2 regions of the Hippea jasoniae genome follow, and region 2 is predicted to be linked to the other one. Evidence: riboswitches for the same ligand, from Rfam matches in the RefSeq annotation. Region 2 holds a riboswitch; the other holds the start of a gene.

Region 1 (10,137 bases), on a different contig from region 2:
TGGATATTTTCATTGCTTTCTACAAAAAACCTGTTTTCATCCTGCAAAAGCAGTTTTTCATTTATTACACCTAACAGTCTCATTTTATCATCCCCATAAAAAGAATCTTTTCAATAAAGCCTATGAAAAATATCACCAAAAAGGACATTGCGACATTGATAATAGGTATTAAGCTTGAGATGTTTTTTGAAAGGTCTGGTGAAGTTTTAGAGTTTGAGAAAGACATCGATGCAACTTTATAATTTATACTGAAGAAGGCAATTCCCAGAAAGCCTACAAGTATGAGTGTATAAAAGAGGCCAAATTTTGAATAAAAGGCGTATATTATTAAAAGCTCACCAATGAAATTTCCAAAAGGCGGTGCCCCACCTATTGCAAGTGATGAAAATACTAATGCATAAGCTGTTTTAGGGATATTGCCTGACAAACCCCTTATGCGATTGATCATACGGGTTTTGTATAAGTTTAATATATTACCCGTTGAATAAAACACCGAGGATTTTGCAAATGCATGAGAGATCAACAGAATTATAGCCCCTAATAATGCATATCTATTGTTTAGAGATAAACCTATCAGAATCATGCCCATATTCTCTATTGATGAGTAGGCAAACATACGTTTGTAAAATTTCTGAGAGACAAGAAATATAGCAGCAAACCCAACCGACAAAAATCCTAAAATAATGCTGAATGTTCTGACTTTATCGGGGGAGAATTGCTCAACTCTATAAACCGCATAAAGTGCTGTGGGCAGAAGTATTGCAGAAAATATGGCGCTTACAGGTGCTATTGAACGTCCATGAACATCTGGTAGCCATGTATGTAGTGGAAATATACCAGCCTTTGTGGAAAACCCAACAACCGATAAAGCAACACCTATGGTTAGAAGTTTTGTGTTTACATGTTTAATGTTTAGGAGTTGTTTAATTGATAGTGTGTGTGTTGCACCGTAAATGAATGAAATACCTACAAGCGATATAATCAAGCCAACAGATACGATTATTATATATCGCCATGAGGATTCTATGGCCGCTTCGTCGTTATCTATTGCCACAAGCAGGGCACTTGTTATTGTTGTGGCCTCTATAGATACCCACAAAAGGCCTATGTTATCAACAACGCTGCTAACAAGCATTGAGAGCACAAACAGGTTTAAAAATAAAAAATAGATATTGCGCCTAAGGAGAGGTTTTTCCACATGGTTTAAATAGCTTTCAGAGTAGATGGCAGTTGTAAGATAGATAAATGAGATGGTGAAAAAAAGAAGTTTTGAGAATCCATCTATGTATAACATGCCTTCTGTAGTGACTGGTACATAAAAAAGTTTTAAGGCTATCAGGGTGTCTAATAAAGCCGCAAAAGTAGTTGCAACATATGCGAGAATGTTGTTGTTTATAAGGCACAGAATAGAGGCAATTAGAGGTAGGACAATCCCTATTACAACAATTTCCATAGCTACCCCCTGAACTCTTCAAATTCATTAACTGTTTCTGGTAAACTTTTCTCCCTTAGTTTCATTATAATTGCCGAGATCATAACAATGCCTATAAGATCAAGTAAAATACCTCCTTCAACAATAAACGGTAGCTGATAAAACATATAACCAGCAAATAAAAAGATACTGTTTTCCATAACCATATAACCTATTAGTTGGATAAAAGCATTGTTTCTTGAAATAACCAAAAAAATGCCCTGAAGAATTATCGCAATTGCTATCGATCCAGCCTTTAGTTCCACGATATTGTAAAGTGTAAAACGATAAATAATATATGCCAGCACTACCAACATCAATGAAATAACAATCGATAGGGCTGTTGGGATAACCGCTTTTGGTTGCCTTGCCTTGAAAGGGGTTCCGATCTTTTTCAATATATATGCAGGGATAAAAAAAGCCCTTACAAGGAGCGTTAAAGCTGCCAGTATTAGCAGTTCTATGCTGTTTTTGTATATCCCGTTGGCAAATAAAAATAATGCTATAAGCAGGGATGAGAAGGCAAAAGTGAGGACAAATTTTTTTAGGTATATCTGCCACTGCATGAATATAACAAGTAATATCTGGGCAAAGCCTATAATCATGTAAAACTCTTTCATATATTACCTCCGCTTGCAAAGTAGATGATAATCGCAAGAAATGCTATAGAGAATGCAACAGCTACATACTCAAAATTCTTAAATAGCTTGTACTTTGATACAGTTGATTGAATAACTGCAATAATGAAAAACAAAACTGTTAGCTTGGCAAGATGTATAATGCTATAAATAAAAACAGACGCTATTGATGGTTTCATGGGTACAAAGAAAGGAAAAAGAAAGTCATTTAAAAATACACTTGCAAGCAAAAATTGCTTTATATAACTCCCCCATTTCATAAAAGCTAATTCGCTACCAGAATATTCAAGCTCTATTGCCTGATCGATCATACCGAATTCGTTGGATGTGTGAGATTCTATGGGTAGTTTTCCTGTTTCAACAAGAAGCGCCATAAAGAAGGCAACAACAACAAACCAGTGGATCAAAGACATATACCAGTGAGATGATGTCTGAAGTATATTGTTAACCACATATGGATTGTTGGTATGGGATATGACACCAAAAGTTATAAAAATTAGCACTACGATTGGCTCTGATAATGCTCCAATCGATGAAGCACGTGAAACACCTAAATGTGAGTAGTTGTTGCGGCTATCCAATGATGCAATCTTTTTTAAGGAAGCAATAGCTCCGAAAACAAGACCGCCGCCTATAAAATCTACAACGGGGCCAAATGTTAGAGGGAATGCCGTAATTATGGGTAAAACAAGCGTAAGAAACATATACATGGCAAATGTAAGATAGGGTACAACCCTAAACAAACCGCTTGCAACCTCAGGCACCACGCTCTGTTTACCAAAAAGTTTAAATAAATCGTAATACGGCTGAAAAATCGAAGGACCTTCCTTTGACTCAAATATCTCTGTGAGTTTGGCAAATATGCCTGCAATCAGAGGGGCAAAAATAACTACATAGAGCAACTGTAATATGCTCAACGCAAATAGCATAGGGAACCTCCCTACAATATGATTTAGCAGGAGTTATTGGCCTACCTGAGGGTAAGGCGGTTAATAGGCGAACTCCTCCGCCTGTTAATCGCAAAGCCAATTATACCTGCGAGATTGTGAATGTCAACTTATTGTTGCAATTTTTTAAAATGCTTGACACATATGCGGTTTTTTTATATACCAAGACCAGAAAATTAAAAAAGCAATTAGGGATGAAGAAAATAAAAATTTTTATAGAAAGGAGAGCAGAAGATGGCTGAGAAACCAACGATTGTGTGGACTAAAACAGATGAGGCACCCTATCTTGCCACATTCTCTTTATTGCCTATAGTTAAGGCATTTTTGAAGCATGCTGATGTTGATATGGAGCTTAGAGACATCTCACTTGCAGGTAGAATCCTTGCAACATTTCCAGAGTATTTAAAAGAGGATCAGAGGATTGAGGATGATTTGGCCTATTTAGGTGAGCTTGTTAAAAAACCTGAGGCCAATGTTATGAAACTGCCGAATATTTCGGCAAGCGTTGTCCAGCTAAAAGCAGCTATTAAGGAGCTTCAGGAAAAAGGCTTTAATGTGCCTGATTATCCAGAAGAGCCAAAGGATGAGAAAGAAAAAGAAATCAAGGAAAGATACGCAAAGGTTTTGGGTAGTGCTGTCAACCCTGTGTTAAGACAGGGTAACTCAGACAGGAGATTGCCCACATCGGTTAAAGAGTTTGCCAAAAAATTCCCCGATTCTATGGGATTGCCGCTTCAGGATTGGCCAAAAGACTCAAAAACACATGTTGCCCATATGGATAGTGGCGATTTTTATGAGCATGAAAAGTCATTTACCGCTGACAGAGAAATGGACATCAAGATCGAGTTTGTCGATAAAGATGGCAACAAAAAGGTAATGAAAGAGTTGCACCTTTTAAAGGGTGAAGTATTTGACGGAACATATTTGAGCGTTAAAGCATTGAGAGAGTTTTATGATAAAGAGATTAAAGATGCAAAAGAAAAGGATGTACTGCTGTCACTGCACTTAAAAGCCACCATGATGAAGGTATCAGACCCGATTATGTTCGGTCATGCTGTGGAAATCTACTTCAAGGATGTGTTTGAGAAACATAAAGAGACCTTTGAAGAGTTAGGTGTCAATCCAAGAAACGGTCTTGGCGATTTATACGACAGGATTTCAAAACTTGATGAGGCAAAAAGAAAAGAGATTGAGGCAGATATAGAAGCGGTTTATGAAAAGAATCCAGAGCTTGCTATGGTTGACTCAAGAAAGGGTATAACAAACCTTCATGCACCCAATCTCATCATTATTGATGCTTCAATGCCTCCTATGATCAGGGATGGCGGTAGAATGTGGGGTAAAGACGACCAGCTTCACGATACAAAAGCCATTATTCCCGATAGAAGTTATGCAACGATGTATAAAGAGATTGTTGAGGATTGCAGACGCAACGGTCAGTTTGACAGAACAACAATGGGAGATGTCTCCAATGTGGGTTTGATGGCTATGAAGGCTGAGGAGTATGGCTCCCACGACAAGACCTTTGAAGCACCAGCCGATGGTGTTGTTAGGGTTGTTGATGAAAATGGCAATGTTTTGATTGAGCATAATGTTGAAAAGGGCGATATCTGGAGGGGTTGTCAGGCAAAGGATGAGGCTATCAAGGATTGGGTTGGTCTTGCAGTAAGAAGGGCAAGGGCAACCGGTTATCCTGCAATTTTCTGGCTTGATGAGGATAGGGCTCATGATGCCCAGCTTATTAAAAAGGTTAATGAATACCTAAAAGATTACGATACAGAGGGTCTTGATATAAGGATAATGAAACCTCAGGATGCTATGAGATTCTCACTTGAGCGCATCAGAAGAGGAGAAAATACAATCTCTGTTACTGGTAATGTCTTGAGGGATTATCTAACAGACCTGTTCCCGATTCTTGAGGTTGGCACAAGCGCCAAGATGCTTTCTATCGTGCCATTGCTTGCAGGTGGTGGTCTGTTTGAAACAGGTGCAGGCGGTTCAGCACCAAAGCACGCCCAGCAGCTTATAGAAGAAGGCCATTTGAGATGGGATTCGTTGGGTGAGTTTGGCGCATTGTTTGCATCGCTTGAGTATATAGGTGAAAAGTATGGTAATAAGAGAGCAAAAATTATGTCTGATGCCGTTGATAAAGCGATGACAAAGATCCTTGAAAATCAACAATGGCCTGGCAGAAAGGTCGGTCAGCTTGATACAAGGGGCGAGCATTACTACTTTGCAAAATACTGGGCTGAGGCGTTGGCACAGCAAAATGAGGATGAAGAACTTAAGAGGATTTTTGAGCCTATAGCAAAAGAGCTTGCAGAAAATGAAGAAAAGATTATAAAGGATTTGACAGATTGTCAGGGTGCACCTCAGGATATCGATGGATATTACTATCCTGATGAGGAAAAGATTGAAAAGGTGATGAGGCCTTCAGAAACATTGAATAGCATCATAGAAAAGATATAAAATAGGTGGGGCGCTTAGGCGCCCTTAAAATTTTAATGGAAGGAGAGGTTTTATGGCTGAAAAACGCTTGCCTGTTGAGATTAACGAAAAGCTATGCAAGGGTTGCGGGCTTTGCGTGCATGTTTGTCCAAAGAATGTGCTTGAGATGGTTGAGGATTTGCATGTATGGATGGGTACAATTGCAAAGGTTGTTAGACCTGAGGATTGTATCAGATGTAAAATGTGTGAGGATATCTGCCCCGACTTTTCTATCAAGGTAGCAGATGTTGGTGTTGAGCTGACATTTGAGGATAGTAAGGGAAATCTTATCACAAAGAGCAAATAGGAGGAATCAATGGGAAGAATTGGATTTATGGATGCAAACGCTGCTATAGCTGAAGCAGCAGTTGTTGCTGGATTGGGTTTTTATGCGGGTTATCCGATAACTCCATCCAGCGAAGTGCCAGAGAGACTGGCAAAGATAATGCCCGAGCGTGGCGTTCCGTTTATGATGATGGAAGATGAGATAGCAAGTATCAACGCCTGTGTAGGTGCTGCAGCAAGCGGCGTTAAAGCTATGACTTGTACAAGTGGACCGGGTTTGTCCTTAAAACAGGAAGCCTTCGGTATGGCGTGTATGTTTGAGGTGCCTTTAGTGGTAGTTGATGTTATGAGGGGCGGTCCATCAACAGGTCTTCCAACAAGACCAGCTCAGGGTGATATTATGCAGGCAAAGTGGGGAACTCACGGAGACCATCCTGTAATAGCCGTGGCACCCTGCAATGCTCAAGAAGCTGTATTTGAAACAATCAGGGCATTCAACCTTGCAGAGAAATTCAGACAGCCCGTTTATATTTTAACAGATGGATCCCTTTCTCACCTTCATACAAAGATCTACATCCCCGATCCAGAAGAGGTTGAGATTATTGATAGAGCTCAGCCTACTGTGGAGCCAGATGAGTATTACCCATACGATTACAACTACGAAATTCCGCCGCTTGCAAAATGGTGGACAGAGGATGGAAAGAGCTATAGATACCATTTATCGAGCCTTGTTCATGATAAAACAGGTTTTCCGACTGTTGTGCCAAAATATGTTCAGTGGCTTGAGACAAGAATGATGAACAAAATCATGAATCATATCGACGAGATTGAAAAGTTTGAATACTACAAGATGGATGATGCCCAGACATGTATAATTGCATTTGGCTCAACGGCAGAATCTGCAAGGGTTGCAATAGATGAGGCACGCAAAGAGGGCATAAAGGCTGGTATGTTCAGGCCAATCACGCTGTGGCCATCCCCAGAAAAGCAGATCAAAGAGATAGCCAAAAATGTTAAAAATATAATCGTTGCAGAGATGAATCTGGGTCAATATATACTTGAGGTTCAAAGGATTGTGGGTGATACAGCAGAGGTTTACGGCATAAATCAGATGACAGGTACCCTGATTAGACCATCCCAGATTCTTGATAAAATCAAGGATCCGTCTAAGAAGGTTGAGCTCATCATGACAGATGATGAGATAAAGAGGTTTGGAGGAGGCGAATAATGGCTGTAGATTACACAAAATATTTAAGAATGGAGAAGATGCCGCTTTACTGGTGTCCAGGCTGCGGCGATGGTATAGTTTTGAAATGCTACCTTGAGGCAATTGATGAGCTTGGATGGAGCAAGGATGATTGCGCAATGGTATCTGGTATTGGATGTGCTGCAAGGGTTACAGGTTATGTTGATTTCCACACATTGCATACAATTCACGGAAGGGCTATAGCTGTTGCAACAGGTATTAAAATGGCCCATCCGGATAAGCATGTATTTGTGTTTGGCGGTGATGGCGATATCGTTCATATCGGTGGAAATCATCTTCTTCATGCATGCAGAAGAAATGTAGATATTACAGTAGTTTTGATAAATAACTGGATTTACGGTATGACAGGTGGTCAGCACTCATGTACAACACCACCCGGTGCAAAGGCTACAACAGCGCCGAGGGGAAGCTTTGAGCCAACAATCGATGTATGTAAAATGGCAATTGGCGCTGGCGCTGGCTATGTTGCAAGGGGTTTTGCAGGCGATCCTGTCAGGTTGAGAAAGTTGATTAAAGAGGGACTTGAGTATAAGGGATTCAGCCTTATCGATGTTTTCAGCCCATGTCCTATCAACTTTGGACGAAGAAACAAACTTGGCGATCCTGCCAAACTACTTGAACATATGAAGAGCTTCCTTGTAAGTTCAGCCAAAGCCAAGAAGATGTCTGAAGAGGAGCTTAAAGGCAAGTTTATAACAGGCGTATTACATAAAGATGAGGAAAAACCAGAGCTTACGCAGTCTTATCAGGAGCTTGTAAAGAAGGCTCAGGCATCAGATGAATACTGGGCAAAGTATGCTACGGGAAGATTAACCGATGAGGATAGATATAAGATCAGCAGAGAGGAGCTAAAGGGTCTCTATCCCTACGATGTTGAAACACCATTAAAAGAATGGAAAAAACTATAAGGAAGAGGTAAGAAAATGGCATATCATTACGAATTGAGATTTGGAGGAGTTGGAGGACAGGGTTCTCTGACAGCTGGAACCATACTTGCCCATGCAGCGGTTTTCCGCACAAATTACTACGCGACACAGGTGCCAACATACACCTCTCAGGTTAGGGGTGGTGCTGCAAAAGCTGATATAATCATTTCTGATGAGCCTATTGTTTTTCCTGAGTCAACCAATGTTGACTTTTTCCTTGCCACGCATCAGAAGGCATACGATGCCTATAAGTGGGATTTGAAAGAAGGCGCTGATGTGCTTGTTGATCCAGGTCTTGTTGTTGTGCCTGATGAGGATGCAAAGAAATACAAGATTTATGAGTATCCGCTTGTTTATACGGCAAAGTATGAGATCGGCAATGTCGTTACGATGAATATACTTGCTGTTGGGATTTGCCTTGGATTGACAGAGGTGTTGCCTGTTGATGCTGTGAGGGAGACGGTCAAAGAGGAAGTGCCGCCTGCTTTTATCGACATGAATATGAAGGCTTTTGAGATGGGTCTTGAGGCTGGAAGAAAGTTTAAAGCCGAAGGTCCGACAAAGAAGTAATTTGCAGGTTTAAAGTTTATCTAAAGGGGTTGCAGGCTTTCCTGCGACCCCTTATTTTTTTGTGTAGGAGGTGAGTTGTGAGTATGAATCCAGAGTTGTGGCATACAGAGAAATATACCCAAAATTGCGGTTTTACATTTAAGGTTAAAGAGGTGTTGCATACCGAATATTCAAAACTTCAGAGACTTGATATTCTTGAGACTTACGATTTTGGCAGGGTGATGCTGCTTGATGGATTGATTATGTTTACCGAAAGGGATGAGTTTGTTTATCATGAGATGATAACGCATCTGCCATTATTTGCACACTCTTCACCTAAAAGTGTTTTGATTATTGGCGGAGGTGATGGGGGTTCAGCAAGAGAGGTTTTAAAACACAGCTATCTTGAAAAAATCGTGCAGGTTGAGATAGATGAAGTTGTTGTGAAAAACTCAAAGAAATACACGCCATTTGTTGGTAGTAGTTTTGACGACCCTCGCCTTAATTTAATTATCGGCGATGGCATAGAGTTTGTGAAGAATAAAGAAAATGAATTTGATGTTGTTATTATCGACTCAACAGATCCGTTTGGACCGGCTGAAGGGCTGTTCAACAAGGAATTCTATGCCAATGTTTATAAAATTTTAAAGGATGATGGTATCGTTGTTGCTCAGGCAGAAAACGCCTATTACGACCCGAAGTGGATGATGCGATCGGTGAACAACATGAGAAAGAGCTTTGGCAAAAATGTTACTATCTATCAGGCTGCCATACCAACATATCCCTCAGGCATGTGGGCTTTTTCTATCGGCTGGAAGGGCAAACACCCAAAAGAAAGCTTTGATCAAAAGCGATTTGAAAAGATGGATTTAAATTTGAAATATTACAACCCTGAGATTCATAAGGCAGCTTTTGTTTTGCCCAACTTTGTAGAGGAGATTTTAAAACAGAACAGCTAAAGGATAATAAAAAAAGCGGCTCATTAGAGCCGCTTTGAGTTTTTTGTTGGAGTTAATTAGAAGCTGTAGGTATACTGAGCGTAGAAGAGATCACCTTTAGCCTTGCTGTCTTTTTGTTTGTCATATTTTGTTGAATCATGCTGCCATTCAAGACCAAGCGTTGTGTATTTTGTTGTTTTGATATTTGCATTGATGAAATATGCACTATTTTTCTTAAGAAAACCAGTATAAGTATTAGGTTGATCTGTTAAATTTTTGAACTTGATGTAATCATAACCTAATGCTACTGAAACGCATGGCATTGGCGCAACTTTTGCTTCGATATTCCATGCATCAAATTTAGACTGTGTTATGCCGTTTTCATTTTTGTTTATATAAACATCAGGAGCTACTCCTTCAGCGCCAGCACCCTTAACACCTGCCAATTTGCTCATACCTTTTGCATGCTGATACTGCGTCTGGAATGTAACCATTGATACGGGCAATACTAAACCTGCTGTGTATGCATAGCTTGTTTTGTTTGTTGCGTTATATTTGCTTGTAACATTATCATAATATGTGTATTTCTGGGTTGAAACAAGTGTCGCTGCATACACCCTTGCAGGTGC
Region 2 (10,137 bases):
CTTTACCGTTCTGTATGCCTGAAGTTGTAATTGATTGGTATGAACTATTTAATTCCTCGCTTTCACCTCCGATAATTCTTTTTTGCATCGAAACAGTGTACTGAGCTGCTAAATCTACACTTAACCTACCAAAATTCAAACCTGCTCCCAACGAAAATGTGCTTTTGTTGCCATCTGGCCATATTGCGTCAAATGTATTATCTGGGATTGGTGAGGGATCGTAATAATAACCTCCCCTCAATGTGACAACATTTGAGAGTTTGTATTGAGCACCGAATCTAAATTGAAGTGTATTTTTCCAATACCTTGGAAATGTTTTACTATACAAGCTTTTATATGTATTAATGGGGCCAAAAATAATTGGAATTTCAAGAGCGGGATTGAAATTAGAAGTATATTTATTGATTAAACTCCAATGAGTCCATTCTATATCAGCCTCAAGAGATAATTTTTTTATGGGTATATATCTTATACCAAATTGTATCTGATCAGGATGATCTATTGTGGTTGTGGCATTTACTTTTTGAAGTACTTTTCCTGTTGCATCTTTTACTTTAACGGTACCCTTGAAATTTGTATGGGTTCTTGATCTATATGTTAAGCCCAATATTAATTTATCAGAAGGTTTATACATGATACCAACATTAAATGAATAATTTGCATAATCTGTTAAGTCACTCTCAATTTTTGTTCCCTCTAGTAGGTTAACAGTACCATTATCTAAATATTGCCAATTTTTAGTACCGGTTTTTGACATTCCTATTAGAATACCAAAACCTATAGACCATTTATCATTGATTTTATATGCGATAGTAGGGTTTATAACTTCTCTGAAATAGTAAGATTCGTAGGAGTTATATGCTGCAGGGTTTTTCGCTAAATTATCGTCCCATTTAATATGAAGTCCATAAGGTACATAAGCAGCTATCCCGAATACAAATCTATCATTATTTGGGAACGGCATTGCAAAACCAATAAAAGGAATAACGAGGTTGGGTGAGGTATCTTTTATGCTTACGCCATATGGGGTTATTTTATGATATGAATCTTCGGCTCTGTAGTTACCTAATTTTAGGCTTGGATCTAATAATTCTGCACCCATACTGAGTGTGGGTTTTTTTATTTGGGTCAAACCCGCCGGGTTATAGTATGCTGCAAATGGACCATCTGCATAAGCTGCATACGCACCGCCCAGTGCAATTGCCTTTGCCCCTATGCCGTAAGTATCAACATTGCCAGCAAAGGCTATCGTTGACGGTAGCGTTAATAATGTTCCCAAAGAAAGAACTACAACTAACAACCAGCGTTTCATAACAAATCCCTCCTTTAAAAATTAATTTTTCCTACCTTTTCTACCAAAAAATATATTAAATGTCAATAAAAGTTATAGATTTTTAATGATAGTAAATTAGTGATATATGCTATTTTTTTGCTATTTTTTTAAAATTAATTTGATAGTTTAACGTATGCGTTAAGCTATCTTGGTATTGTTTGAGAGCTAAGTAGCAATTTATCCTTGTTGTGCTTAGGAATTATAATTATATTGAAATAATGTTTTAAAAATTTAAAGTAAAGCTCTCTTTTTCTTGACATGAAAGATAAAATTTTATAGATAAACCCTGCTGCCCCGATAGCTCAGTAGGATAGAGCACAGGATTCCTAATCCTGGTGCCGCAGGTTCGAATCCTGCTCGGGGCACCATTTTTTGTTGATTTGCAGCCAATCCCAAGACCCACCAAAAACCACCTTCAACCCCTCAAACCAAAATGGGGCTATTTTGGGACAAATTTTCTGGCAACAACCTATTGAATTGTACAAGACCTTTTTAGACTTTGTTTAGCTACACCTTTTTAAAAAATCTCTCAATCAGATAAAAATATGCAATACCGATATATTCCTTAATTGCAATAGAGGAATCTCTAAAATAGCCAATATGAGGAACAAATGAATAATAGCCATAGGATGTGTGATAAATTCTATAATCTGCTGGCACTGGCTGGGCTTTTATGCCAAATGATTTAAAAATTAACATACTGCGTGGCATGTGATAGGCGCTTGTGATTAAACATATTTTTGAGTGTTTAACGATTCTTTTGACAAACAGGGCGTTTTCAAATGTGTTTTTGCTTTTGTTATCCTCAATAATCATGTTGCCACCAACCCCTAATCTAACAAGAAAATTTTTCATCGTATAAGCTTCAGGATAGGCATTTTGACGCAACAGGCCGCCACTTACAATAATTGGTTTTTTGATGGATTTATAGACTTTTAAAGCTACAATCAATCGTTTTAGTGTTGAGCAGGAGGGAGCTGGCTTGTTAGTAAAGGCTTTTGAGTGGTATATTTGGCCGCCACCCAAAACAACGATGTAGTTGCAACTAAACGATTGTGGAAAATTGAATCGATTTTCAAGCGGGTTTAGAAGCATATCCTTTACTGGCTCGATAGATAAAAGATATGTTAAAAAAAGCGTAAAAATAAGCAGTATTTTTGCCGCTCTTAGCTTTTTTAAAAATAACAAGAGTAAAGTTATTATAAGCAAAAGCACAATAAAACCCGGTGGAACTAAGAAGTATCCTATCGTTTTTGAGATAAAAAAGATAAGTTTATAAAGCATCTTCAATGCTCCAGTTGATATCAGCTGTGGCTGTTTGTTTTAATGTGAAGCGATAGTTTTTGGGTAGCTGCTTTGATGCCTCTAATATAAGCTTCAAATAATTTTTGGCAGGTCTAGATATAAAATGCTCCTTTACAAAAGCGATATAGACTATCGCCTCTGTTTGAGAGTTTTTTGTTATTACGGGCAGTTTGATACGGCTGTAGCAGTCTGGGTATCCTTCCCATCTGTCAAGCTTTTTTAGATCTCTTTTGAAAATCTTAAGCAACCTGCCCCAGACCCTCCTGTTTGTCGATTTTTTTATATTTGCATAGGCAATATGGGGATTGTCTTTATCGTATCTGTTAAAGGTGATTGTATAGTGTCTGATATAGCCTGTTTTATTTTTTAATACAGCCACTTTTAGCTTTTTTAGGAGTTTTAAATTCATATTCGAGCCGTATGCAAAATAGTATATCATGTATTTAATCTGTTTTTTAATGCCTCTAATTCTTCTTTTATCTTGAGCAGTTTTTCTGTGTTTTTCTGGATTTCTCTTAGTTTTGTTTCAACTTCCTGCTCGTTTTGCTCTTTTAGGGCAAGCGATTTTTTTAACGCCTCATTGATTGAGTCGATTGTTAGTTGCAACTTGTCTTTTAGCTGATCTTTGAATGCAAAAGTGGTTTCCCTGACCCTTTTTGTTAAATCATATCTAACCCTGCCGCAATGCCTGTCAAACAGCTCTATGGTCGTTTTTTTGATATGTTTAGCTGCTATCCTTTTGCCGATAAAAAACGGCAGTTTTGTTCTAAAGGTGGTGGCAAAGATATTCAAAATTCCCATCTGATCCTCAAGCATAAAGTAAAAATCGCTTTTTTGAGATAGTTTTTCTTTGTCAATGTAGGCATTTAGCTCCACCTCAAACAGTTCTGATGCACTTTTAATGATTTGCTTTATCTTTGAGTTTATCTTTGAGGCTAAATCTTCATAAACCGCCTCAACCCTTTTTGATATTATGTCTGATTGTTGTTTTCTCCACTCTGAAAAGATTTCCATAATATAGCCGTTCATTTTTTGGGTCATTTGATTTTCGAATTCTTCTGTTGATAGTTTTTGTTTTGAAAGCTCATCATAATGTTTCTGCATGTTTTCAATTAGCTGTGGTAGATGGTCCTCTTTGAGCTTTTCTATCTCATCGTCAAGTTCTGCGTAGATTTTCTCTATGCGCTTATCTAAAATATAGCTGTATTCTTCAGCCTCATCTTCGATTGTTTTTATAAACCTGCTAAATTCATCTATTTTTGATTTTAACTGATCAACGGACAGTTTCTGGGTCTGTGTTTGAATTTTATAAGATGTAAGCTCATTGTTTATATGCCTAAGCAGCATATTTGTTGTAGATAAAGCTATGATGTTAAACCTCTCTGTTTCGATAAATCTATCAAGGTCTGTTTCTATTTGCTTAATATTTGAGCTTTCCAATTTTTGCGAATCTTTATTGAGCTTTGCCTCCAAAGCCTCTTTTGCAGAGACTGGATAGATTTTTACATCCCTTTTTGTGTATTCTTTAAGTAGATTCCTGTTGAACTCAACCACCTCTTGAAGTTCATCCTCTGAAACAATGTCGATTTTATTTAAAACAAAAAAGAATTTTTCCGTATAGGCTTTTGCGTTTTTTAAAAACTCTATCTCAGCCTCACCCAGTGGCGGATCGGGGCTCATAACAAATATTGCGGCATCGCAGTAGGGTAAAAAGTTGTATGCAACATCTGTGTTATGCTTAAAAACGCTGCCTATTCCTGGTGTATCAACGATTCTTATGCCCTTTTTTAAATATTCTGATGGATGATAGACCCACACCTCTTTGACATTGAGTTTGTTTTCTGGATTGTGTTTTTCTGTAACATAAATCGATACTTCATCAACTGGGATCTGTTTTGTTGATTTATCCATAAACTTTACAACTGCGTATTTCTCTGGGTTATATGAGATAATGGTAACAATTGAGGTTAATGGCAATATAGAAGAAGGCACGATTTTTTCACCCAGAAGGGCATTGATGAAAGTTGATTTGCCCCGTTTGAACTGTCCAATAATGACCAAGTTGAAATGTTCCTGAGTTAGTTTTTCGTAGGCTTTTTTTAGTTGCTTTGCATCTGGAGTAATCTTATTTAGCTTTTCAATGGTCAAATGAAGTTGATTTTTAAGCTTTTCCATAAAAACCTCCCCATCGATTTGTCATGGTAGAGGTTATCATCCCCTTTTAAAGGGGCTTTTTTAGGCTAACCTCATAGCCTTTTTTGAGAAATATATCAAATTATGGGGTATCTTCAAGCGTTGCTATTTTTCGTGCAAATATCAAAAACGCCGTATGGGCACTCATTACATCTTTGGGCCTTAATCTTTCTGGATTTGTTTTCCAGTCACGTTTTATTATCTCGCTTACCTCGATATCTATTAAAGGCAGTGTTTCCATTGCTTTGAGAGTCGATGAAACCTGATTGGTTGTTGGCACCAGAACCGCAAGCATCCTGCCGTTTTTTAATGTTTTGACAACATTGCTTAAATAAAGCCACGGCTCTTTAACATCTAAAAAGAACGCATCGGCTGTTTCAACTTCATCAAAACCTTCGGCTATATTGCGATGTTTTATTTCAATATTTCCATCAAGACCGATTTTTTTTAAATTTTTAAGGGCGTTTTTTATAAATTTTTCTTCTGCTTCATAGCTTATTAATTTTCCACTGCTGCCCACAATTGTTGCAAACACAGCACTCATTGCACCGCTTCCAATGCCGCTTTCTATAACGACGCTACCCGGTTTAACATCGAGTCTCAATGCAATGTATGCTGCATCTTTGGGATAGACGATCTGAGTTAGCCTATTAAGCTTAAACATAATAAAATCATAAAGCGTGGCAGGAAGAAGTAGATATTTGCGCCCAAGATGGGTCTTAACAGGGCTACCAAACGGTGTTGCAAGGATTTTATCTTTTTCGATATAGCCATGCTGGGTGGAGAATCTCTCAGGCATCGTTTCTATGTTGAAAATGTATTTTTTGTTTTTTTCAGGTTCAAGCAGGATGATTAAGTCGTTTGTTTTGGGTTTGTAGCTCATTTTACAAACTCAAACCTGTCCACATCAAACAGACCTTTATCGGTTAGTTTTAGATGAGGAATCACCTCAAGCGCCATAAACGAAAGCATGCCAAACGGACTTGAGAGGTTGCATCCAAGTTCTTGTGCCTTCTCTTTTATGATTTTTTCTTCCTTTAAAATTTCATCTGCCTTTTTATCCGAAACAATACCGCCCACAGGCAGTTTCAATATGTAGGTTTTTTTGCCATCGTAGACTGCCTGCCCTCCTCCTGCTTTAACTACAGTCTCTACAGCCACTTTTATTGCCTCATCGCTTGTGCCAACTGCAACAATGTTGTGGCAGTCATGGGCAACAGATGAGGCTAACGCTCCTTTTTTTAAACCAAACCCTCTGATTTTGCAAGCAGCTTTGTTGTTGTGTCCATACCTTTCAAAAACAGCAAGCTTGAGTGTATCTGTTTCTAAATCGTAAATCTCATCATCTGTTTCAATCTTATCTGTAATTAAAGAGCCGTTTTTGATGCCAATCGATAGGTTTTCTATGGCTATTTCTGGTGTTTCTATAGGTGTTTTTATGTTTATTGTGTGGTAGAATTGCTCATCGACTACTGGCTTTGTGCTGTCCTCTTTTAAAAGCTTTCCGTTTACGATAACATTAACAACATCAAAGTTTTTGTCAAACAGCACTAAATTAGCCCTATAGCCTTTCTCTATTTTTAAGAATTCATTAAAACCGTAATGCTTAAGGCCGTTGTAGCTTGCTGCCTTAAGTGCAATAATAGGCTTAACACCCAATGATATAGCCCTTTTTAGGTTGTAGTTCATATGTCCAAATCTAAATATATCCTCAACGGTTTTATCATCGCTGCAAAAGGCTGCATTGTCGGGATATTCTTCTAAAATTGAGTATGCTTTATCCTCAAGATGCTCTGCTGAGCCCTCTCTTAAAAACACAAAAAAACCCAGCTCTATTTTTTGTTTTAGCTCATCGTAGCTATAGCTTTCATGGTCGTTATCAACACCGGCAGCTTTGTATTTTTTAAGAGTTTCTAAATCGAGCATGGGGGCATGTCCATCAACACGTTTGCCTGCCTGTTTGGCTATCTTTATCATTTCTTTGAATTTTGGGTCGCCACCAACAACACCTGGCACATTCATCAACTCTCCAAGACCAACGACCCTATCGTTGTTTATGAGGACTGATACATCCTCAGGTGTGATTGAACCACCGCTTGTTCCAAACTCTGTGGCTGGCACGCAGGATGGGATGCTGAATTTTATCAATGCAGGTGAGCGTTTGGCGTTTTCTATAAAAAATTCAACACCTTTGATTCCTTTAACATTGGCGATTTCGTGGCAGTCTGCAACGGCAAACAGCGTGCCAAATGTTGCTATAGTTCTACCAAACTCCTCAGGCAGCATATAGCTGCTTTCGATATGGCAGTGGCAGTCGATAAGCCCCACGCTTAAATAGTTTCCATCTGCATCGATAACCACATCTGCATCAATCGGTGTTTGTGAAACTGTTTTTATTTTGCCGTTTTGTATGCCTACAGATGCTTGCCTGAATGTTAGGTTTTCATAGTCTGCTACAAGCGCATTATTTATCGCAAGATCCATTTAAACCTCCAGCGTTGCACCAACGCCTGCAAAGAAAAATCTATCTTTAAGCTTTGCATAAAGCTCAGCTGAAATTCTTAAACCCGTGCAGTGCGATGCGCCTAATTTCTGTATGTTGTATTGATCGATAACCTTAAGAGTTTCGTTTATTTGATCTTTTGTTGCAAAACCAAGGTGTGTGCCACCTAAAACAGCGTAAATCTCTTTTTGATTAGTTTTTTTGATGAAGTGGTTGAGGATATTAACGATGCCTGCATGAGCACAGCCTAAAATCACAACAAGCCCTTTTGAAGTTTCTATTGCCATCGAAAAATCATCCCATATTTCATCCTGAATAAGGTTGCCGTCTTTGTCTGGCGTTTTCATTTCTTTATCGATTTTTTCAAAAGCAGAGGTTCTTTCCACCTCACCGGATGAATAAACGCCTTTTTTTATCTCAAAAAACTCTCTTTTGAAGATGAAATTTGCACCCAGGCTTTGCAGGTAATCTTTGCTAAACTGAATACCAATATATTTTTTGATATTATCCTTAAACCAGAAGCGGGGTTTAAATATATCCGGATGAGCATAAACATCAAGCGGAGATTTGACTTTTAAAAGGTCTGCCATACCGCCAGTGTGGTCATAGTGTCCATGAGATATGTATAGAAAATCTATACTTGACAGGTCTTTTTTTAGAGCCATTGCGTTGTTTATTAAGGCTTTGCCCTGTCCTGTATCAAATAGGAAATTGCCCTGAGGCGTTTCAATATAGGCAGCAAAACCATGCTCACCAATAACATCAAACGGCACAAGTACACTGTTTTCTGCTAAAATTGTAATCCTTATCTCCATAGCCCACCTCCCTGCTTTTTAACTGCATACCATTTATGGTGTTTTTTTGTCAAGTTTAGCTTTTTGGCTCTTTTCTAATCAATAAAATTGCTTAAATTAATTGAAGTTTAAATTGTTTGGAGGTGATTATGGAAGAAGGGGTTGTTGTTGAAAGGTCGGGTCAGAAGATAGGTGTGTTGCTCAAAGAAAGTAGAGATGTTTTACGAGCTATTCCTCTTGGTAAGATAAGAAAAACAACAAAGATTTATGCCGGTGATAATGTTAAGGGTTTTGTTGATGAAACAGGAGTGTTTGTTATCGAGGAGGTTGAAGAACGCAGGAATCTTCTCAAAAGACCACCTGTTGCCAATGTTGATAGAGTGGTTGTTGTGGCTTGTGTGGGTAATCCACCTTTTAATCATTTTTTTTACGATGGTTTGTTAGCCGTTTATGATTATCTTGGATTTGATGTTATTGTTGTGTTTAATAAGATCGATGAACTGTCTTCTGAAAGTTTAAAAAAATTTTATCAGCTGAGAGATATTTACCAAAATGCCGGTTATGAGGTGTTTGGAGTAAGTGCAGAAACAAAAGAGGGGGTTGATGAGTTAAAAGGCTATTTAGATGGTTTTATTAGCGTTTTTGCCGGTCCTTCAGGTGTAGGCAAAAGCTCAATAGTTTCTTCCTTAACCGGTGAAAGTTTGAAAACCGGAGGAGTCAGTAGAAAAACAAGGCGAGGCAGGCATACCACAACAGCTGTAAAACTGATAGAGTTTGATAGAGGTTTTATAGCCGATACACCCGGATTTTCGCATGTTGATATAAATGCGTTTATTCCTTCTGATAAAATCAGACTGCATTTTAGGGAGTTTTTGAGATATCAATGTAGATTTTCTGATTGTAAACATATAAATGAGAGCGGGTGTGGCGTTAAAGAGGCCTTAAAAAACGGCAAAATTAGTTGCTTAAGATACAAAAGCTATTTAAAGGCCATGGGTGCTTTTGTTGACTGGCTTAATGAGGTGTGCTGATTATTTAAAAATTCTACCTGTATTGATCTGCCAGAGAATAAAATCAAAATAAAACGGCTCTATATCTATTGACTTGCAATAGTTAACAAGCTTTTGCTCTATTTCTAAATATTTTTTGGCTGACAGGCTTGAGGGTATTTTTTCTACAACGCCAAGTTCATTCAAACTTCTTAAAATATGCCTGTCAAGAATGGCAAGGTTGTTGCCTATATAGATGTTTCTTAAAAAGTGGCTTGCCTCTTTGTAGCCCATACCCTTAACATTTTTAACTAAAAAATTACGACACTGAATCGGGTTTTTAAACTGCTCTATTAATTCTTTTATTGTTGGTGTATTGTTTTTAATAAACTGTTTTTGAGCCAGAACAACATATTCAGCTTTGTGAAACCTGAAACGCACATTTTTGAAAACCTCTGCAAGCAGATCCTTATCTGCACTATACAAAAGCCCATTTTGATCTAAATATTCAACTATATCCCATGCTTTTTCTGCCTTTGATTGAGGTGTTAAAAGGCAAAAAACAAGTTCTTTAAAAACCTTATGTGGACTGTTAAAGGTTTGTTGAAATTCTAACTTCTTTTGTTCTATTTTGTCTTTTATCTGCTTGAGTGTGTTTTTGATTAAATCAAGATCCAATGGTTATCACGCTCCTTCTGTAGTAAATTTTGTTTTTCTTTAATTTAAAAACTCTGTATTTATTCTCTTTATGCACCATCTCTGCAACTTCAATAAAATCGTTGTTTTTTATTGTAATGTAATAAGATGTAGTCGTCCCATAAAACGGCAACTGTATAAATAAGGGTGAGAGTAAAACCTCTTTTTCAAATCCTATACCGGTGTTGGGCAAATTATGTGTGGTTTTTGTTGTATCTTTGAGTTTTAAAAACACTTCTTTCTTTGAAACTTTTGCTTGCACGATATCTTTAACAATTTGTTTTATCTTTATACATTTTGACCAGTTGGAGTTTAGAAAAGCAT

What was found. A riboswitch is a leader RNA that binds a small molecule or an ion and turns the genes downstream of it on or off. The one in region 2 is predicted to bind fluoride.
Region 1: it holds a riboswitch for fluoride, as region 2 does, so the genes downstream of both, EK17_RS07270 (respiratory chain complex I subunit 1 family protein) here and EK17_RS08025 (dynamin family protein) in region 2, are expected to answer to the same signal.

What each region holds. Positions count from the first base shown of each region.
Region 1 covers NZ_JQLX01000015.1:50,957-61,093, forward strand. The annotation lists gene EK17_RS07255 (hydrogenase large subunit) at 1-83, opposite strand, end outside; gene EK17_RS07260 (proton-conducting transporter transmembrane domain-containing protein) at 80-1,453, opposite strand; gene EK17_RS07265 (hypothetical protein) at 1,456-2,091, opposite strand; gene EK17_RS07270 (respiratory chain complex I subunit 1 family protein) at 2,088-3,038, opposite strand; fluoride riboswitch at 3,059-3,129, opposite strand; gene EK17_RS07275 (NADP-dependent isocitrate dehydrogenase) at 3,291-5,525, shown strand; gene EK17_RS07280 (4Fe-4S binding protein) at 5,578-5,850, shown strand; gene EK17_RS07285 (2-oxoacid:acceptor oxidoreductase subunit alpha) at 5,860-7,056, shown strand; gene EK17_RS07290 (2-oxoacid:ferredoxin oxidoreductase subunit beta) at 7,056-8,003, shown strand; gene EK17_RS07295 (2-oxoacid:acceptor oxidoreductase family protein) at 8,019-8,591, shown strand; gene speE (polyamine aminopropyltransferase) at 8,675-9,529, shown strand; gene EK17_RS07305 (hypothetical protein) at 9,586-10,137, opposite strand, start outside.
Region 2 covers NZ_JQLX01000016.1:70,267-80,403, reverse strand. The annotation lists gene EK17_RS08045 (OmpP1/FadL family transporter) at 1-1,312, opposite strand, end outside; tRNA gene EK17_RS08040 (tRNA-Arg) at 1,625-1,701, shown strand; gene EK17_RS08035 (YdcF family protein) at 1,841-2,617, opposite strand; gene EK17_RS08030 (gamma-glutamylcyclotransferase family protein) at 2,607-3,077, opposite strand; gene EK17_RS08025 (dynamin family protein) at 3,074-4,813, opposite strand; fluoride riboswitch at 4,834-4,901, opposite strand; gene EK17_RS08020 (tRNA (adenine-N1)-methyltransferase) at 4,914-5,714, opposite strand; gene EK17_RS08015 (adenine deaminase) at 5,711-7,315, opposite strand; gene EK17_RS08010 (MBL fold metallo-hydrolase) at 7,316-8,149, opposite strand; gene rsgA (ribosome small subunit-dependent GTPase A) at 8,278-9,159, shown strand; gene EK17_RS08000 (N-glycosylase/DNA lyase) at 9,160-9,795, opposite strand; gene EK17_RS07995 (NRDE family protein) at 9,785-10,137, opposite strand, start outside.